DNA from 2 places in the Enterobacter sp. Taxon_2 genome. Region 2 is predicted to be linked to the other one. Evidence: predicted binding sites of a transcription regulator. Region 2 holds the regulator's gene; the other holds the start of a gene.
What was found. Region 2 encodes LexA, which represses DNA repair genes until DNA is damaged. Its sites were predicted from a motif close to TNCTGTATGTACATACAGNA; they were not measured.
Positions count from the first base shown of each region.

Region 1: the regulator LexA is predicted to act here: its motif matches at 5,358-5,377, upstream of AC4IC4_RS09255 (metal-dependent hydrolase).

Region 1 covers NZ_CM178024.1:1,959,816-1,967,396, forward strand. Annotated here, with positions in the region: gene chbG (chitin disaccharide deacetylase) at 1-403, shown strand, start outside; gene katE (catalase HPII) at 492-2,741, opposite strand; gene cedA (cell division activator CedA) at 2,946-3,185, shown strand; gene AC4IC4_RS09250 (L-cystine transporter) at 3,234-4,625, opposite strand; gene AC4IC4_RS09255 (metal-dependent hydrolase) at 4,753-5,343, opposite strand; gene hxpB (hexitol phosphatase HxpB) at 5,445-6,116, opposite strand; gene AC4IC4_RS09265 (YniB family protein) at 6,265-6,801, shown strand; gene AC4IC4_RS09270 (fructosamine kinase family protein) at 6,838-7,581, opposite strand, start outside.
Region 2 covers NZ_CM178024.1:307,350-314,930, reverse strand. Annotated here, with positions in the region: gene dusA (tRNA dihydrouridine(20/20a) synthase DusA) at 1-10, opposite strand, end outside; gene AC4IC4_RS01420 (conjugal transfer protein TraF) at 93-1,352, opposite strand; gene AC4IC4_RS01415 (cupin domain-containing protein) at 1,576-2,064, opposite strand; gene zur (zinc uptake transcriptional repressor Zur) at 2,180-2,692, shown strand; gene AC4IC4_RS01405 (CsbD family protein) at 2,740-2,949, opposite strand; gene dinF (MATE family efflux transporter DinF) at 3,070-4,407, opposite strand; gene lexA (transcriptional repressor LexA) at 4,471-5,079, opposite strand; gene AC4IC4_RS01390 (diacylglycerol kinase) at 5,188-5,556, opposite strand; gene plsB (glycerol-3-phosphate 1-O-acyltransferase PlsB) at 5,711-7,581, shown strand, end outside.

The sequences.
Region 1 (7,581 bases), 1.7 Mb from region 2:
TCAGGCGCCGACGCATATCGACAGCCATCACCACGTGCATATGATCCCGGCGATTTTCCCGATTGTCGCCGGGTTTGCCCAGCGCAAAGGCGTGGCGATGCGCGTGGATAGGGAGGCGCGCGGCGTGCCCGACTGCGACGTGACAACCACTGAGGGGTTCAGCAGCGCATTTTACGGCGACGAGATCGACGAAGTGCTGTTCCTGAAGGTGCTGGACGATTCCGCCGCGCGGGGGGAAAAGTCGGTAGAAGTGATGGCGCATCCGGCTTTTGTCGATAACACCGTGCGGAAAAGCGCCTACTGCTGGCCGCGCCTGGCGGAGCTGGACGTGCTGACGTCGGCGTCGCTGAAGTATGCGATTGCCGAGCGCGGGTATCGGTTGGGGACGTTTGGGGATCTTTGAGATAAAGCCCGGTGGCGGCTTCGCCTTACCGGGCCTACAAAACCAATCGAATGTAGGCCGGGTAAGCGCAAGCGCCACCCGGCTTTTCTTACGCCGGAATCTGATCGATCTTGCTGCTGCGCGACCAGACGCGGTGCGCGGCGAGCAAATCAAACAGCTTCGTCATAAAGGCATCGTCAACGTTATCTCCCTCGACAATGCCGTCTTCACCCTGATCGGTCACCTTCAGCTGCGCTTTAAATTGTCGCGCGTCGCCGGACAGCGCGATCGGTTTCAGGTGCTTATAGGCTTCCAGCAGATAATAGACGGCGTCCCCGTTGGTCAGCAGGCTGGCAATATCCCCGCACGGCACAATCACCGCATCGACGGTCAGCGATGGCGCCCCGGCAAAGGTTGCGGCCACCGGCAGCACTGAGCCATCGTCAGCCGTCACTTCACCCATGCGGGAATAGAGCAGTTTGGCATGCACGCCCTGAGTCTTCAGCGCCTGCATAATCCCCAGCACGTCGCTGGCGCGGGTTTTGTCATTCAGCAGAATGGCGACCACGCGGCCTTTAATCGAGCCGCCCGGCACGGCATACAGGCTCAGCGACGGATCTTTCTTCACGCCGTTAACCTCTTTCGGCGGAGCAAGGTTGCGCTGCTCGTCGGTCAGTGTAATGCCCAGGTTATCCGCGACGCTCTGGGCAAGCTGAATATCAATATGCGCCAGCTGATCGACCACGCGCTCGCGAATGTAGGTGCGCACCACTTTACTCAGCTCAAAGCTGAAGCCGCCGATGATGTGCTGTTGCTCAATCGGCGTCTGGCTGTTCCAGAACAGGCGAGGGTGGGCGTAATACTCACCGAACGAGGGGCTGCGCTCGCGAATTTTATTGCCATCGATACGCTCCTGATACGATTCGAATCCACCGCGTTTCGGGCCGGGAGGCGTTTCACGCGGCCAGTTATCGTTAATGGAGTTCGGCTCATAGTTTGCCGGGTTGGTATCAATATCCTGACGGTGCATCCCGTCGCGCTGGAAGTTGTGATACGGGCAGGTTGGGCGGTTAATCGGAATTTCGTGGAAGTTCGGCCCGCCGAGTCGGCTAATCTGCGTATCGGTATAGGAGAACAGGCGTCCCTGCAGGAGCGGATCGTTGGTGAAGTCCAGCCCCGGCACGATATGCCCCGGGTGGAACGCGGCCTGCTCGTTTTCGGCAAAGAAATTATCCGGGTTGCGGTTGAGCACCATTTTACCCACCAGCTGCACCGGCACCAGCTCTTCCGGGATCAGCTTCGTCGGGTCCAGAAGGTCGAAATCGAACTTAAATTCGTCCTCTTCCGGTATGAGCTGCAGGCCCAGTTCGTATTCCGGGAAGTCGCCCGCTTCAATGGATTCCCACAGCTCGCGGCGATGGAAGTCCGGATCGCGTCCCGTCAGCTTTTGCGCCTCGTCCCATACCAGCGAGGCTTTACCCGCGACAGGCTTCCAGTGGAAGCGGACAAACGTGGCTTTCCCCTCGGCGTTGATCAGACGGAAGGTATGGATGCCAAACCCCTCCATGGTGCGATAGCTGCGCGGAATGCCGCGGTCTGACATCGCCCACATCACGTTGTGTAAGGTTTCAGGCTGCAGGGAGACATAGTCCCAGAAGGTGTCGTGCGCACTTTGTCCCTGCGGTATGGCCCAGTGGGGCTCCGGTTTTACCGCATGGACAAAGTCAGGAAATTTATGCGCGTCCTGAATGAAAAACACCGGGGTGTTGTTGCCCACCAGATCGAAAATACCCTCTTCGGTATAAAACTTGGTGGCAAAGCCGCGGATATCCCGGACGGTATCTGCCGACCCCGCGCCGCCCTGCACGGTGGAGAAACGCACAAACACCGGGGTAATTTTATCCGGGTCGGAGAGGAAATCCGCTTTGGTGATCGCTTTCAGGCTCTTGTAGGGCTGAAAGTAGCCGTGCGCCGCGGAACCGCGCGCGTGGACGATGCGTTCTGGTATCCGCTCGTGGTCAAAATGGGTGATTTTTTCCCGCAGGATAAAGTCTTCCAGCAGAGTTGGGCCGCGCACGCCTGCGCGAAGGGAGTTCTGATCGTCAGCAATACGCACGCCCTGATTGGTGGTGAGCGCAAAACCTTCGCCGCCTTTACGGTGTGGCTCAAGAGATTTCAGCTTCTCGTTTCCCGTGTCCGGCGATTTCATGCTTCCCGGTGCGGTAGGCTGTTCGCCCGGTGCGGAGGGGCCAGGGGAGGGGCGGTGAGAGCCGTCTGCAGGGGCGAGAGAGTCCATACCCGGTTGAGATTCTTCAGTGCCATGAATCGGTGATTGATGTGTTTTATCTTTGTTCGACATTGCACGCTTCTCCTTTATCCATTGCTAAAAACCCTATTAAGGATAGAACAATGTCACGACATGGTTCGCGAACTAAGAGTTTTCACATGCCGTGATTAGCGAAAGGAGCCATCTCACCCACTCGGAGCGCGACGGAAGGCAGCAGGATCGGCTATCATAGAATTTTCCTGCTTCAAGAATTTTGCTTTAGTGAATCCGTCGCTTATGAAACCTCTTCGTCAACAAAACCGCCAGGTTATTAGCTATGTGCCCCGCGTTGAGCCCGCGCCGCCTGACCATGCCCTGAAAGTGGAGGGCTTTCGTGATGTCTGGCTGCTGCGGGGGAAATACGTGGCCTTTGTGCTGATCGGCGAACATTTCCGTCGCTCTCCCACGTTTACGGTGCCGGAGTCCGCACAGCGGTGGGCGATGCAGATCCGCCAGGATGAAGAGGTTGAAGAATAACAGCCATAAAAAAACCGCCTGATGGCGGTTTTTTTATTTCTACCGTGATTAACGGTGCGCCAGCTCGGCGTCGTCTTCACTTTCCAGAATCGCTTTGTCGGTCTGCTTCAGCCACTGGCTGGTCAGCGTACCGGCGGTCATGGAGCCGCTCACGTTCAGCGCGGTACGACCCATGTCGATCAGCGGCTCAACGGAGATCAGCAGGGCGACCAGCGTTACGGGCAGACCCAGCGCAGGCAGCACAATCAGCGCGGCGAAGGTTGCGCCACCGCCAACACCCGCAACGCCTGCGGAGCTTACGGTAACAATCCCGACCAGCGTGGCGATCCATACCGGATCCAGCGGGTTGATACCCACCGTCGGCGCGACCATCACGGCCAGCATCGCCGGGTACAGACCCGCACAGCCGTTCTGACCAATGGTGGCACCAAAGGAGGCAGAGAAGCTGGCGATGGATTCAGGCACGCCCAGACGACGGGTTTGCGCTTCAACGTTCAGCGGAATAGACGCGGCGCTGGAACGGCTGGTGAAGGCAAAGGTCAGTACCGGCCAGACTTTACGGAAGTATTTCAGCGGGCTGACGCCGTTCACGCCCAGCAGGATGCCGTGCACCACGAACATAATGCCCAGGCCGAGATACGAGGCGACAACGAAGCTGCCCAGCTTAATGATGTCCTGCAGGTTAGAGCCGGCAACCACTTTGGTCATCAGCGCCAGCACACCGTAAGGGGTGAGCTGCATAACCAGACGAACCAGCTTCATCACCCAGCTTTGCAGGGTGTCAATCGCGATCAGCACACGTTCGCCTTTTGGCGCGTCGTCTTTCAGCAGCTTCAGCGCCGCGACGCCCAGGAACGCAGCGAAAATAACCACGCTGATGATCGAGGTTGGGCTCGCACCGGTCAGGTCAGCAAACGGGTTCTTCGGAATGAAGGAGAGCACCATCTGCGGCACGGTCAGGTCAGCTACTTTACCCACATAGTTGGTCTGAATTGCGGTAAGACGTGCCGTTTCAGCGGTACCCTGAACCAGACCTTCTGCGGTCAGGCCAAACAAGTTGGTGACCAGCACACCCACCAGCGCGGCAATCAGCGTGGTGAACAACAGCGTACCAATGGTCAGGAAACTGATTTTTCCTAGCTGAGTGGCGTTATGCAGGCGGGCCACGGCGCTCAGAATAGAGGCGAACACCAGCGGCATAACGATCATCTGCAGCAGCTGGACGTAGCCGTTACCGACAATGTTGAACCACTGAATGGAATCTTTCAGAACTGGATTATCGGAGCCATAAATTGCCTGTAATGCCAGACCAAATACGACACCCATGGCCAGACCAACCAGCACCTTTTTCGCCAGGCTCCACTGTTTGTGGCGCGCCTGCGCGAGAAGCAATAGCAATATAACGAACGCAACGACGTTCGCGATGAGTGGAAAATTCATCCCCGTTCTCCTGATTTATTATTGGGTCGGTTTTTACCGATCCTGTTGGCGGAAGGTTAGCAGAAGTGTGATGTAGCGCTTATATCCAAATGGAATGGGTTATGACAAATGGGATAATTTTGTCGGTTTACTGTTCAATCTGGTGATGAATAAAGCGATTGAACTGAAATTGCAGCGAATTAATCATCTGGGAAGACCAGCGGACTGCACTGTTTTCGGGCAAGGTTTGCGGCATCCAGACGGCGTAAGCAAACAGCGCCATGCACAATACCCGCTCAAGCTGGTTACCTTTCTGCGGTGCGAGGATGGGAAAACGGAAACGCCAGCGGCAGGGCCATAGCAGCGGCACGCCCGCAGGCGTCAGCATATCGGCCAGAATATGGCTTAAATAGCCCAGCACCATCCCCTGGATGGCATCGGCGGGGACTATCCAGCTTTCAGGCACTTTTAAATAGAACAGCGTCAGCAGGCCAAACACGGCCAGCAGGCTGTGCGTAAACCCCCGGTGGCCGAACGCGCGGGCGATGGGTTTCGACACCCATTTCAGACGCTGTCCGAGGAAGGATTTAGGGTGGTCGATGTCGGGCAGCAGACAGGTCAATACGGCGGAAGGGACAATATGCCACCAGTCCCCCTGTGCCAGCATGGGGGTAAGTTCAGCGTTTTTGGCAAATACTGCGCACGCAATAGAAAAAAGCAGGTGGCCTTCCGCCGTCATGATAAAACCCACGAAACTGTCAATTCATACAGTATAGGGTTTTTATACAGTAGGCGGAAGAGGTGACGGTGTAACTGTTTGTCACAAACCGAAGGAGGGCGTTAACCGCCCTGCAGGTGGCGCGCCGTCAGTTCTGCCAGTGAATGTAGCTTCACGTCGGCAAGCGCAAACCGGGGATCGTGGCGGCCTTCTTCCGCAGGCACCACAATGGAGCGCATCCGCGCGGCTTTAGAGGCCACCATACCGTTAACGGAATCTTCCAGCGCAACGCAGCTGAGGGGATCCAGGCCGAGCTTAGCGGCACAGTCCAGATAGACCTGTGGGTGCGGCTTGCTGTAAGGCAATTTTTCAGCGGATGCCAGCGCGTCAAAACTGTCGCGCAGTTCAAACATCGTGAGCACTTTTTCCAGCATATGCAGCGGTGAAGCGGAAGCCAGGCCAACCTTCAGCCCCTGGGCTTTACACAGCGCGACAGCCTCACGTACGCCGGGCAGCAGCGGCCGGCTCTCTTCCACCAGAGAAATGGCGCGGCTGATAATGCGTGCGGTCACCTCATTGCGATCGGGACCCACCCACGGCTGTTGGGCAAACCACAGGTCAACCACCATATCGATGCGCAGGCCCAGCGTATCGGGTAGTTCATTACGGCGGCTGATATCGACGCCCAGACTGGCCATCACATCCAGTTCGGCGCGATCCCACAGCGGTTCGGAATCGATCAGTAATCCATCCATGTCAAAAATTGCGGCAAGAATTTGGCGCGGTGTCGACATCACAACGTCTCCTTATCCAGGGTGTTCGACAGACGATACGTGCTAAGCACAATCTGCAATTTAGCATATTGCTTTTAAAGAGCGGGCGAAATTGATGGCCAGCAGGTAGACTTAGGCACAAATAACGCGTCTTTATGAAGAGGAACTGATGACGTATCAACAAGCTGGACGCATTGCGGTCTTAAAACGTATTGCTGGCTGGGTGATTTTTATTCCTGCCGTCATTTCTACGCTGATTTCTGTACTCAAATTTATGTACGATCACAGCGAAAAACAGCCGGGTATCAGTGCGGTAATGCTTGATTTCGCTCATGTCATGATTGAGATGATGCGTTTTAATACGCCATTTTTGAATGTTTTCTGGTTTAACTCACCCACCCCGGATTTTCATCATCAGCTGAATATCGGCTTCTGGGTGATATACGCCCTGATCTTTGTCGCGCTGGCACTGCAGGCCTCTGGCGCGAGAATGAGCCGCCAGACGCGCTTTTTACGCGAAGGCGTTGAGGATCAGTTGATTCTGGAGCAGGCCAAAGGCCCGGAAGGCATGAGCCGGGAGCAGATCGAATCCCGCATTGTTGTGCCGCGTCACACCATTTTCCTGCAAATTTTCCCGCTCTATATCCTTCCCGTGATCATCATTGTGGCGGGATACTTCTTCTTCTCACTGCTCGGTTTTCTGTAAGCGATAAGGGTGGCGGCAAGGCCACCCGTGCGCGTCTCAGGCGGCAAGCATACGCTCGAGTGCCCGCTGGGCGTTAACCAGGTGTTCTCCGCCAAAAAGAATGGCACGGTTCATCAGCGTATAAAGCTGATACACCGGCTGGCGGTCGAGGAAACCGGGCGGCAGGGGGGAAACAGACTGGTATCCGTCGTATATTTGCGGTGGCTGCTCCGGATGAAGCGGCAGCATGGCAAGATCGCACTCTCTGTCACCCCAGTAGCAGGCCGGGTCGAAGATGTAGGGGCCGTTGGGACCCAGCGCGCAGTTATCAGACCACAAATCGCCGTGAAGCAGAGACGCCTGGGGCTGGTGGGAGGCCAGACGCTGTTGAACGTGCTCGACGATGGCATCAATATTGCCAAATTCCAGCCCTTTCTCGGCGGCCAGCTCAAGCTGCCAGCCAATGCGCTGCTCGGCAAAAAATGTCGACCAGCGACGCTGCCAGGCATTGGGCTGTGGCGTGGTAGAGAGATCGTTGTCAAAATCGAGACCAAACTGCGGCTGGTCGCTCCATTGATGGAGGCGCGCTAACTGTTGGCCGAGGATAAACGCATTATGGGCATCCAGCGGTCGGGCGGGGAGATATTCCATGACCAGAAAACTGTAATCGCGGTCGCTACCGACGGCCAGCACCTGCGGGACCGTCACCGTTTTACTGCGCGACAACAGCTCCAGCTGGTCGGCTTCGGCGGTAAAGATCGGAAGCAGCTCTCGCTCATCGCACTTAACGAAAAGATCGCG
Region 2 (7,581 bases):
CTGACGACATGGCGAAGTTTTAAGCATCTGGTGGAAAAGGGGCGCTACTATAGCACAAAGAAAAGCCGGAGGCGCAGCGCCTCCGGTGGACTTTAGAACGTCATGCTCAGCTGAGCCCCTGCGCCCCAGGTTTCGTCTTCACCGTACAGGCCCATCAGGTCAACATGAACGGTGCTAAACGGCGCGAAACCGACACCGCCGGTAAAGACATTGCTGTCGTTACCCTTCACGTCCGCGCGATAACCCGCACGCACCGCCAGCCAGCTGAGCGGCGTCACCTCGGCACCCACGCCAACATACTGCGACGTATCTTCGCTCTTAAAGCCTTTGGTTTCCGTCAAATCGCCATCGGCGGTCAGCGTCACCAGATCGTTGTGCCAGGCGGCTCCGGCGGTCACCAGCGGACGGATCTGGTAGGTATCTTTATAGCTCACCACTTCCCCCGTCCGGCCATTGCGGATACGGATATCTTTGGTGTCGATATCGCGCGACATCAGGTTTTGGCCGCTCACGCCGACCGTCCAGTTCTCGCCTAAATCAGCCGCAATACCGGCATCGACGTTAAAGCCCGTGTCATCTGTGCGGTAGCGGCTGTCGTTCCACTTGTTACTGTCGTAATCGTAGATTGAGGTGGTGTAGTTATAGACCCAAGTTTTTTGCAGTTTTGGCGTCACGCCCACGGAAACCGGGACGCCGCCGAGGTCAAACTGACGGGCAACGGCAACACCATAGTCGGACACAATCGCCGCCCGGCCAGACGCCGTTGAGTTGAGATTTTTAGTGATCTGATCCGTGCCGTTCAGCGCAGCGTCCAGGGCAACACCGGCAGCCACCACTTTGCTTCGTTGAATACCGCGCAGATAATCAATATCTTGCTGATCGATAGACGAGCTAACCCGGCCATGGGCATAGCCTTTCGCCATAAAGGCCACGGAAAGCACATCGTTAGGGATACTCACCGCAAGCCCTGCTCCTGCCGTCGCGCGTGCGGTTTTGCCTTTGAGATAGTCCAGCTCATCGGCGAGATCTTTGGCCGCGCCCTGGAATTGATTAATGGAACCTAACGGATTAGTGATAATCTCCCTTGGCGTGAGGTCATCAACCACATCCTTGTAGTGATTAATTTTGTCGTTGATGGTATCAATCTCATCCTGAAGATTGTCTTCATCCGTCACCTGCACCCCAACGGCTGGCAAGATGACCGTCACATCATCGTCTGGTTTTGCCTTTGCCAGCAGCGCCGGGTTAATTAACGCCCCACTGCCATAGCTCCCGGAGGCAACGCCCGTCCCGCCCATGGCGTCACTCCGTGATTCTGTCCAGGTATTGGCTGCTCCCGCCTGATTAGCCATAAACAAGGAGACAGCAATGCTAACCACCGAAAATTTAAAAATTTTTTTCACAGTATGCCCGTTATAGTCTGTTATGAAATAACCCCTGTCTGTTATCACCCAAACAGGAACGAACTATTGCTGTGAATAAGTAGTAAAAGACCCGCTATTTCTATCCCTAAGTAAAACTCCCTTACGGCCTGTTATATTTTGTGACGGCCCTCAATATTTATAGAAGAGGAAATTATTTTTTCCCAGGTTTTCCATCATGCGGCCCAAAAAACTGTGGGGGATGGTCTACCCAGCGATCTTCCCGCGTGGCGGCATACACCGGGTTGAGGGGATAGTAGATGCGATTGTGCTTCTTGTTGGCCTCGCCTACGACCAGCAACCGCACCTCTTCCTCCGTGTTGTTGATAAAGGTGTGGCAGATACCGGTTCCGGCAGGAAATCCCACGCTGTCGCCAGGTTCAAGTTTCCATAAATAGCCATTTATCCACGCTTCTGGATAACCTTCGAGCACATAAATGAACTCTTCTTCATCGCTTTCCGCATGCGGATAGGACGTTCTGCGCCCTGGCGGCAAACGCTCATGATGGATACCAATGCGTCTGAGTCCAAGCTTACGAGCCAACGGGGCGCCGATAGAAAAAAGCTCATCGCTATCTGGATAGGTCGAATCATCCGCACCTTCTACGTCGCGCCAGTGCCGAATACAGTCAGGTTTTTTCATTGTTTATTTCCCGGTTTGTAATGGGTCAGGTATAGCACAGACTGGCGGATCTCGGTGTTTTTACCAGAACATGATAAAGTGGGAGTTTTCCGTCCTATAACATCCGGGGTGCTACATGGATAAGTCCACAAAAGAGCTGTTAGCGCAGGCCGAAAAGCTGTGCGCGCAACGCAATGTGCGCCTGACTCCGCAGCGCCTTGAAGTATTACGTCTGATGAGCCTGCAGCAGGGTGCCATCAGCGCCTACGATCTGCTCGATCTGCTGCGCGAAAGCGAGCCGCAGGCAAAGCCGCCAACGGTATATCGCGCCCTGGATTTCCTGCTTGAACAAGGGTTCGTGCACAAGGTGGAATCCACCAACAGCTATGTGCTGTGCCATCTGTTCGATCAGCCTACCCACACATCGGCGATGTTTATCTGTGACCGCTGCGGCGTAGTGAAAGAAGAGGCTGCAGAAGGCGTGGAAGACATTATGCATACGCTGGCAGCGAAAATGGGGTTTGCCCTGCGTCATAACGTGATTGAGGCGCACGGGCTCTGTTCCGCGTGCGTGGAGGTGGAAGCCTGTCGTCATCAGGACGCGTGCCAGCACGACCACTCAATTCTTGTGAAGAAAAAGCCGCGTTAACGGCAAAAGAAAAGGCGGCTTAGAGCCGCCCTGTGGGTTATTCAGCGTTACCAGCGGTAGTCGTTACGGGTTTCCCAGTCTTTGACTTCGTTTTCCGCCTGATCTTTCGCGTAGCCGTAACGTTCCTGAATTTTACCGACAAGCTGATCGCGTTTACCTTCAATGACGGTCATATCGTCATCCGTCAGCTTACCCCACTTTTCTTTCGCTTTACCTTTGAACTGCTTCCAGTTGCCGCCGATTTCGTCTTTATTCATCATCGTGTCCTCTTAGTTAAGCGTCGGGTCGTAACGTCCGTTACGTTCTTTTCTGCTGGACGTGATAATTATTGTAGTTAAGGATTCGGCAGTTAGTTTCATATTCGGAATCTTTAACCGTCACGATATATCGTGACGTGAAGGGAACCAGGTATTGTTTTGCCAGTGGCGGTGCCAGATAAACGCCAGCGACAACCCTCGCAGCGAGAGGAAAACGGCCAGGGCCAGCCACAAACCGTGATTACCCAGCCAGGGGAGCGTCAGCAGCGTCAGACCAAACCCGGCCGCTGCAACCGCCATACTGTTACGCATTTCCGCTCCGCGCGTCGCACCAATAAACATGCCGTCCAGCAGATAACACCAGACGCCGACCACCGGTAAGACGACTTGCCAGATGAGATAGTGACTCGCCAGCTCGCGCAGCGCAGGAAGAGACGTCAGCAATGCAACGATCTGCTCACCAAAGCAGGCGTAAACCAGGCCAAACACCAGCGCCACCAGTCCCGACTGACGGCAGGCTGCCCGCCAGACATCCCGTAGTTGCCCGCTTTCGCGCGCACCGTACGCCTGCCCGGAATGCGCTTCTACCGCATAGGCAAAACCGTCCAGCGCGTAGGCGGTAAAGGTCAGTAGCGTCATCAATACCGCGTTGACCGCAACGATTTCTGGCCCCAGTCGAGCCCCGAAAACCGTCAGCGCCCCGAAGCAGAGCTGAAGCAGCAGCGAGCGCAGCATGATGTCTCGGTTAAGCGCCAGCAGCTTACGGATATTGCCGCGCCATGCGTTTTTGAGCAGCGCCAGGGAGATGCCGCGCATCGCCAGCACGCGCCAGACCATCCACAGGCCAATGATAAAGGTCCCGTATTCGGCAATCGCCGTCGCAAGCGCCGCGCCCTGCACGTTCATATGCAGACCCATGACCAGCCAGACATCCAAAACGATATTGAGCAGGTTACCCACCACCAGCAAAATCACGGGTGCACGGGCGTACTGAACGCCCAGTAGCCACCCCAGCAGAACCAGGTTAGCCAGTGACGCGGGCGCGCTGAGCCAGCGGATTTCAAGGAAACGTCGCGCCTGCGCCAGTACCGCCTCGCTGCCGCCAACAACATGAAGCGCAAGGTCGATCAGGGGCGCACGTAATAAAACGATTAACGCCCCCGCGCCAAGCGCGAGGATCAGCGGCTGGACCAGCGCGCGCGCCAGACGCAGCGGATCTTTTGCACCATAAGCCTGTGCCGTGAGCCCGGTGGTGCTCATACGCAAAAAGAGCAGCAGCATAAACAGGAAGCTGGTTGCCGTCGCGCCAATCGCCACGCCGCCAAGATAGACAGGCGAATCAAGATGGCCAATAACGGCAGTATCGACCAGACCCAGCAAGGGAACGGTAATATTGGAGAAGATCATCGGCAGAGCAAGACGCCACAATGCCTTATCGGATGCCGTCAGCAGTGACATGAAAAATACCGGGTGTGGAGAATGAAGCAGGCTACAGCGGCACCATAGCCTGTCAGGAAGAGGTTACAGCCATTCGCCGTTGCGAATGACCCCAACCGCCAGTCCTTCGATAGAGAAGTTGTGTTCGCGCAGATCGACCACAATCGGGGAGAACTCGTTGTTTTCAGGCAGTAGCTGAACGGTGTTCCCCTGTTTTTTCAGACGCTTGACGGTCACTTCGTCGTCAATGCGCGCGACCACCACCTGGCCGTTACGCACATCCTGCGTTTTGTGCACCGCAAGCAGATCGCCGTCAAGAATGCCGATGTCTTTCATCGACATGCCGCTGACGCGCAGCAGGAAATCAGCGCTCGGTTTGAACATGGCTGGATCGACCTGATAGTGGCCTTCAATATGCTGCTGTGCCAGTAAAGGCTCACCGGCGGCAACACGTCCCACCAGCGGAATGCCCGTCTCTTCTTCCACCAGCAGGCGGATACCACGCGACGCGCCCGAGACAATCTCAATCACGCCCTTACGCGCCAGCGCTTTCAGGTGTTCTTCGGCAGCATTCGGAGAACGGAAGCCCAGACGCTGCGCGATTTCCGCACGCGTGGGTGGCATACCCGTCTGGCCGATATGATCCCGGATGAGATCAAACACCTCTTGCTGCCTGGTCGTTAACGCTTTCATTCCGCCCCCTGGGTGTATATACAGTTATGCTGTGAGTATATACAGTCAAAGGCGATTTTGGAACCAAAAACTGCACAAAAAACCAGGGACTTAATTATTCCTCGAGGCTCATCGGAAATGTGACCAAAGCAGCGTGACCCAGGTGATAGCGGCAGTGATAATCGCCAGCAACACGGCAGCAGAGCCCATGTCTTTTGCGCGGCCAGAAAGTTCATGGAAATCTGAACCAATGCGATCAACCACGGCCTCAATAGCGCTATTAAGAATTTCCACTATCATCACCAGAAGTACGGAACCGATAAGAAGTACGCGGGTAATAGCATCAACATCAAGATAACAGGCGACGATCACCGCGATGATAGCGGCGACGCCCTCCTGGCGAAAGGCGGCTTCGTTGATCCACGCGGCACGGAAACCTTTCCATGAATAGCCGGCGGCTTTGATGATACGCGTTAACCCAGTGGTATTATTGGCCATTAAAAGAACCTTTTATGAAAAAAAGCGTCAGTAACAGGAACTGTAGCGCGTTTCGCTACAGCCTGAAGTATGACGGGTAACAACAGAAATTTTGCGCGCTTTCTGTTATCCTTGCGCCGCAATTGCATTATTAACCAGAGGCTTTACATCGTTTATGTCCGGCTGGCCACGAATTTACTACAAATTACTTAATTTACCATTAAGCATCCTGGTAAAAAGCAAGTCTATCCCAGCAGAACCCGCGCTGGAATTGGGGCTCGATACGTCACGTCCTATTATGTACGTTTTGCCTTATAACTCGAAGGCAGACTTACTGACGCTTCGCGCCCAGTGTCTGGCGCATGACTTACCTGACCCGCTTGAACCGCTTGAAGTTGACGGTACGCTGCTGCCGCGCTATGTGTTCATTCACGGTGGACCGCGCGTGTTTACCTACTACACGCCAAAAGAAGAGTCCATCAAGCTGTTCCATGACTATCTCGACCTGCACCGCAGCAACCCCGATCTGGATGTGCAGATGGTGCCGGTATCGGTGATGTTTGGTCGTCGTCCGGGACGTGAAAAAGGTGAAGAGAACCCGCCGCTGCGCATGCTTAACGGCATCCAGAAGTTCTTTGCGGTCTCCTGGCTGGGGCGCGACAGCTTTGTGCGTTTCTCCCCTTCCGTTTCGCTGCGTCGCATGGCGGACGAGCACGGCACCGACAAGATCATCGCGCAAAAACTGGCGCGCGTGGCGCGTATGCACTTCGCCCGTCAGCGCCTGGCTGCCGTTGGGCCGCGTCTCCCGGCGCGTCAGGATCTGTTCAACAAGCTGCTGGCCTCCAAAGCGATTGCCCGCGCCGTCGAAGACGAAGCGCGTAGCAAGAAAATTTCGCATGAGAAAGCCCAGCAGAACGCCATTGCGCTGATGGAAGAGATTGCAGCAAACTTCTCTTACGAGATGATTCGCCTGTCCGATCGTATTCTCGGCTTTACCTGGAACCGTCTCTACCAGGGCATCAACGTTCATAACGCCGAGCGCGTGCGTCAGCTGGCGCATGATGGCCATGAGATTGTCTATGTTCCCTGCCACCGCAGCCACATGGACTACCTGCTCCTTTCCTACGTGCTCTATCATCAGGGGCTGGTACCACCGCACATCGCAGCCGGTATCAACCTGAACTTCTGGCCAGCGGGCCCGATTTTCCGCCGCCTGGGCGCGTTCTTTATTCGTCGTACCTTCAAGGGCAACAAGCTCTACTCCACCGTGTTCCGTGAGTATCTGGGCGAGCTGTTCAGCCGCGGCTATTCTGTGGAGTACTTCGTGGAAGGTGGGCGTTCCCGTACCGGACGTCTGCTCGATCCTAAGACCGGCACGCTGTCGATGACCATCCAGGCGATGCTGCGCGGAGGAACCCGTCCCATCACGCTGGTGCCTATCTACATTGGCTATGAGCACGTGATGGAAGTGGGCACGTACGCCAAAGAGCTGCGCGGTGCGACCAAAGAAAAAGAGAGCCTGCCGCAGATGCTGCGCGGCCTGAGCAAGCTGCGCAATCTCGGTCAGGGCTACGTGAACTTTGGCGAACCAATGCCGCTGATGACGTACCTGAACCATCACGTTCCCGAGTGGCGCGAATCCATCGATCCTATCGAAGCGATTCGTCCGGCCTGGCTGACGCCAACGGTCAACGGCATCGCGTCCGAGCTGATGGTGCGCATAAACAACGCCGGTGCGGCTAACGCCATGAACCTGTGCTGTACGGCGCTTCTGGCTTCGCGTCAGCGCTCGCTGACCCGTGAACAGCTCACGGAGCAGTTGGATTGCTATCTGGATATGATGCGCAACGTGCCGTATTCCGTTGATTCAACCGTGCCTTCTGCGACCGCCAGTGAGCTTATCGATCACGCGCTGCAGATGAACAAGTTTGAAGTCGAAAAGGACACGATCGGCGACATCATCATTCTGCCGCGCGAGCAGGCAGTGCTGATGACCTACTACCGAAACAACATCACCCATATGCTGATGCTGCCGTCGCTCATGGC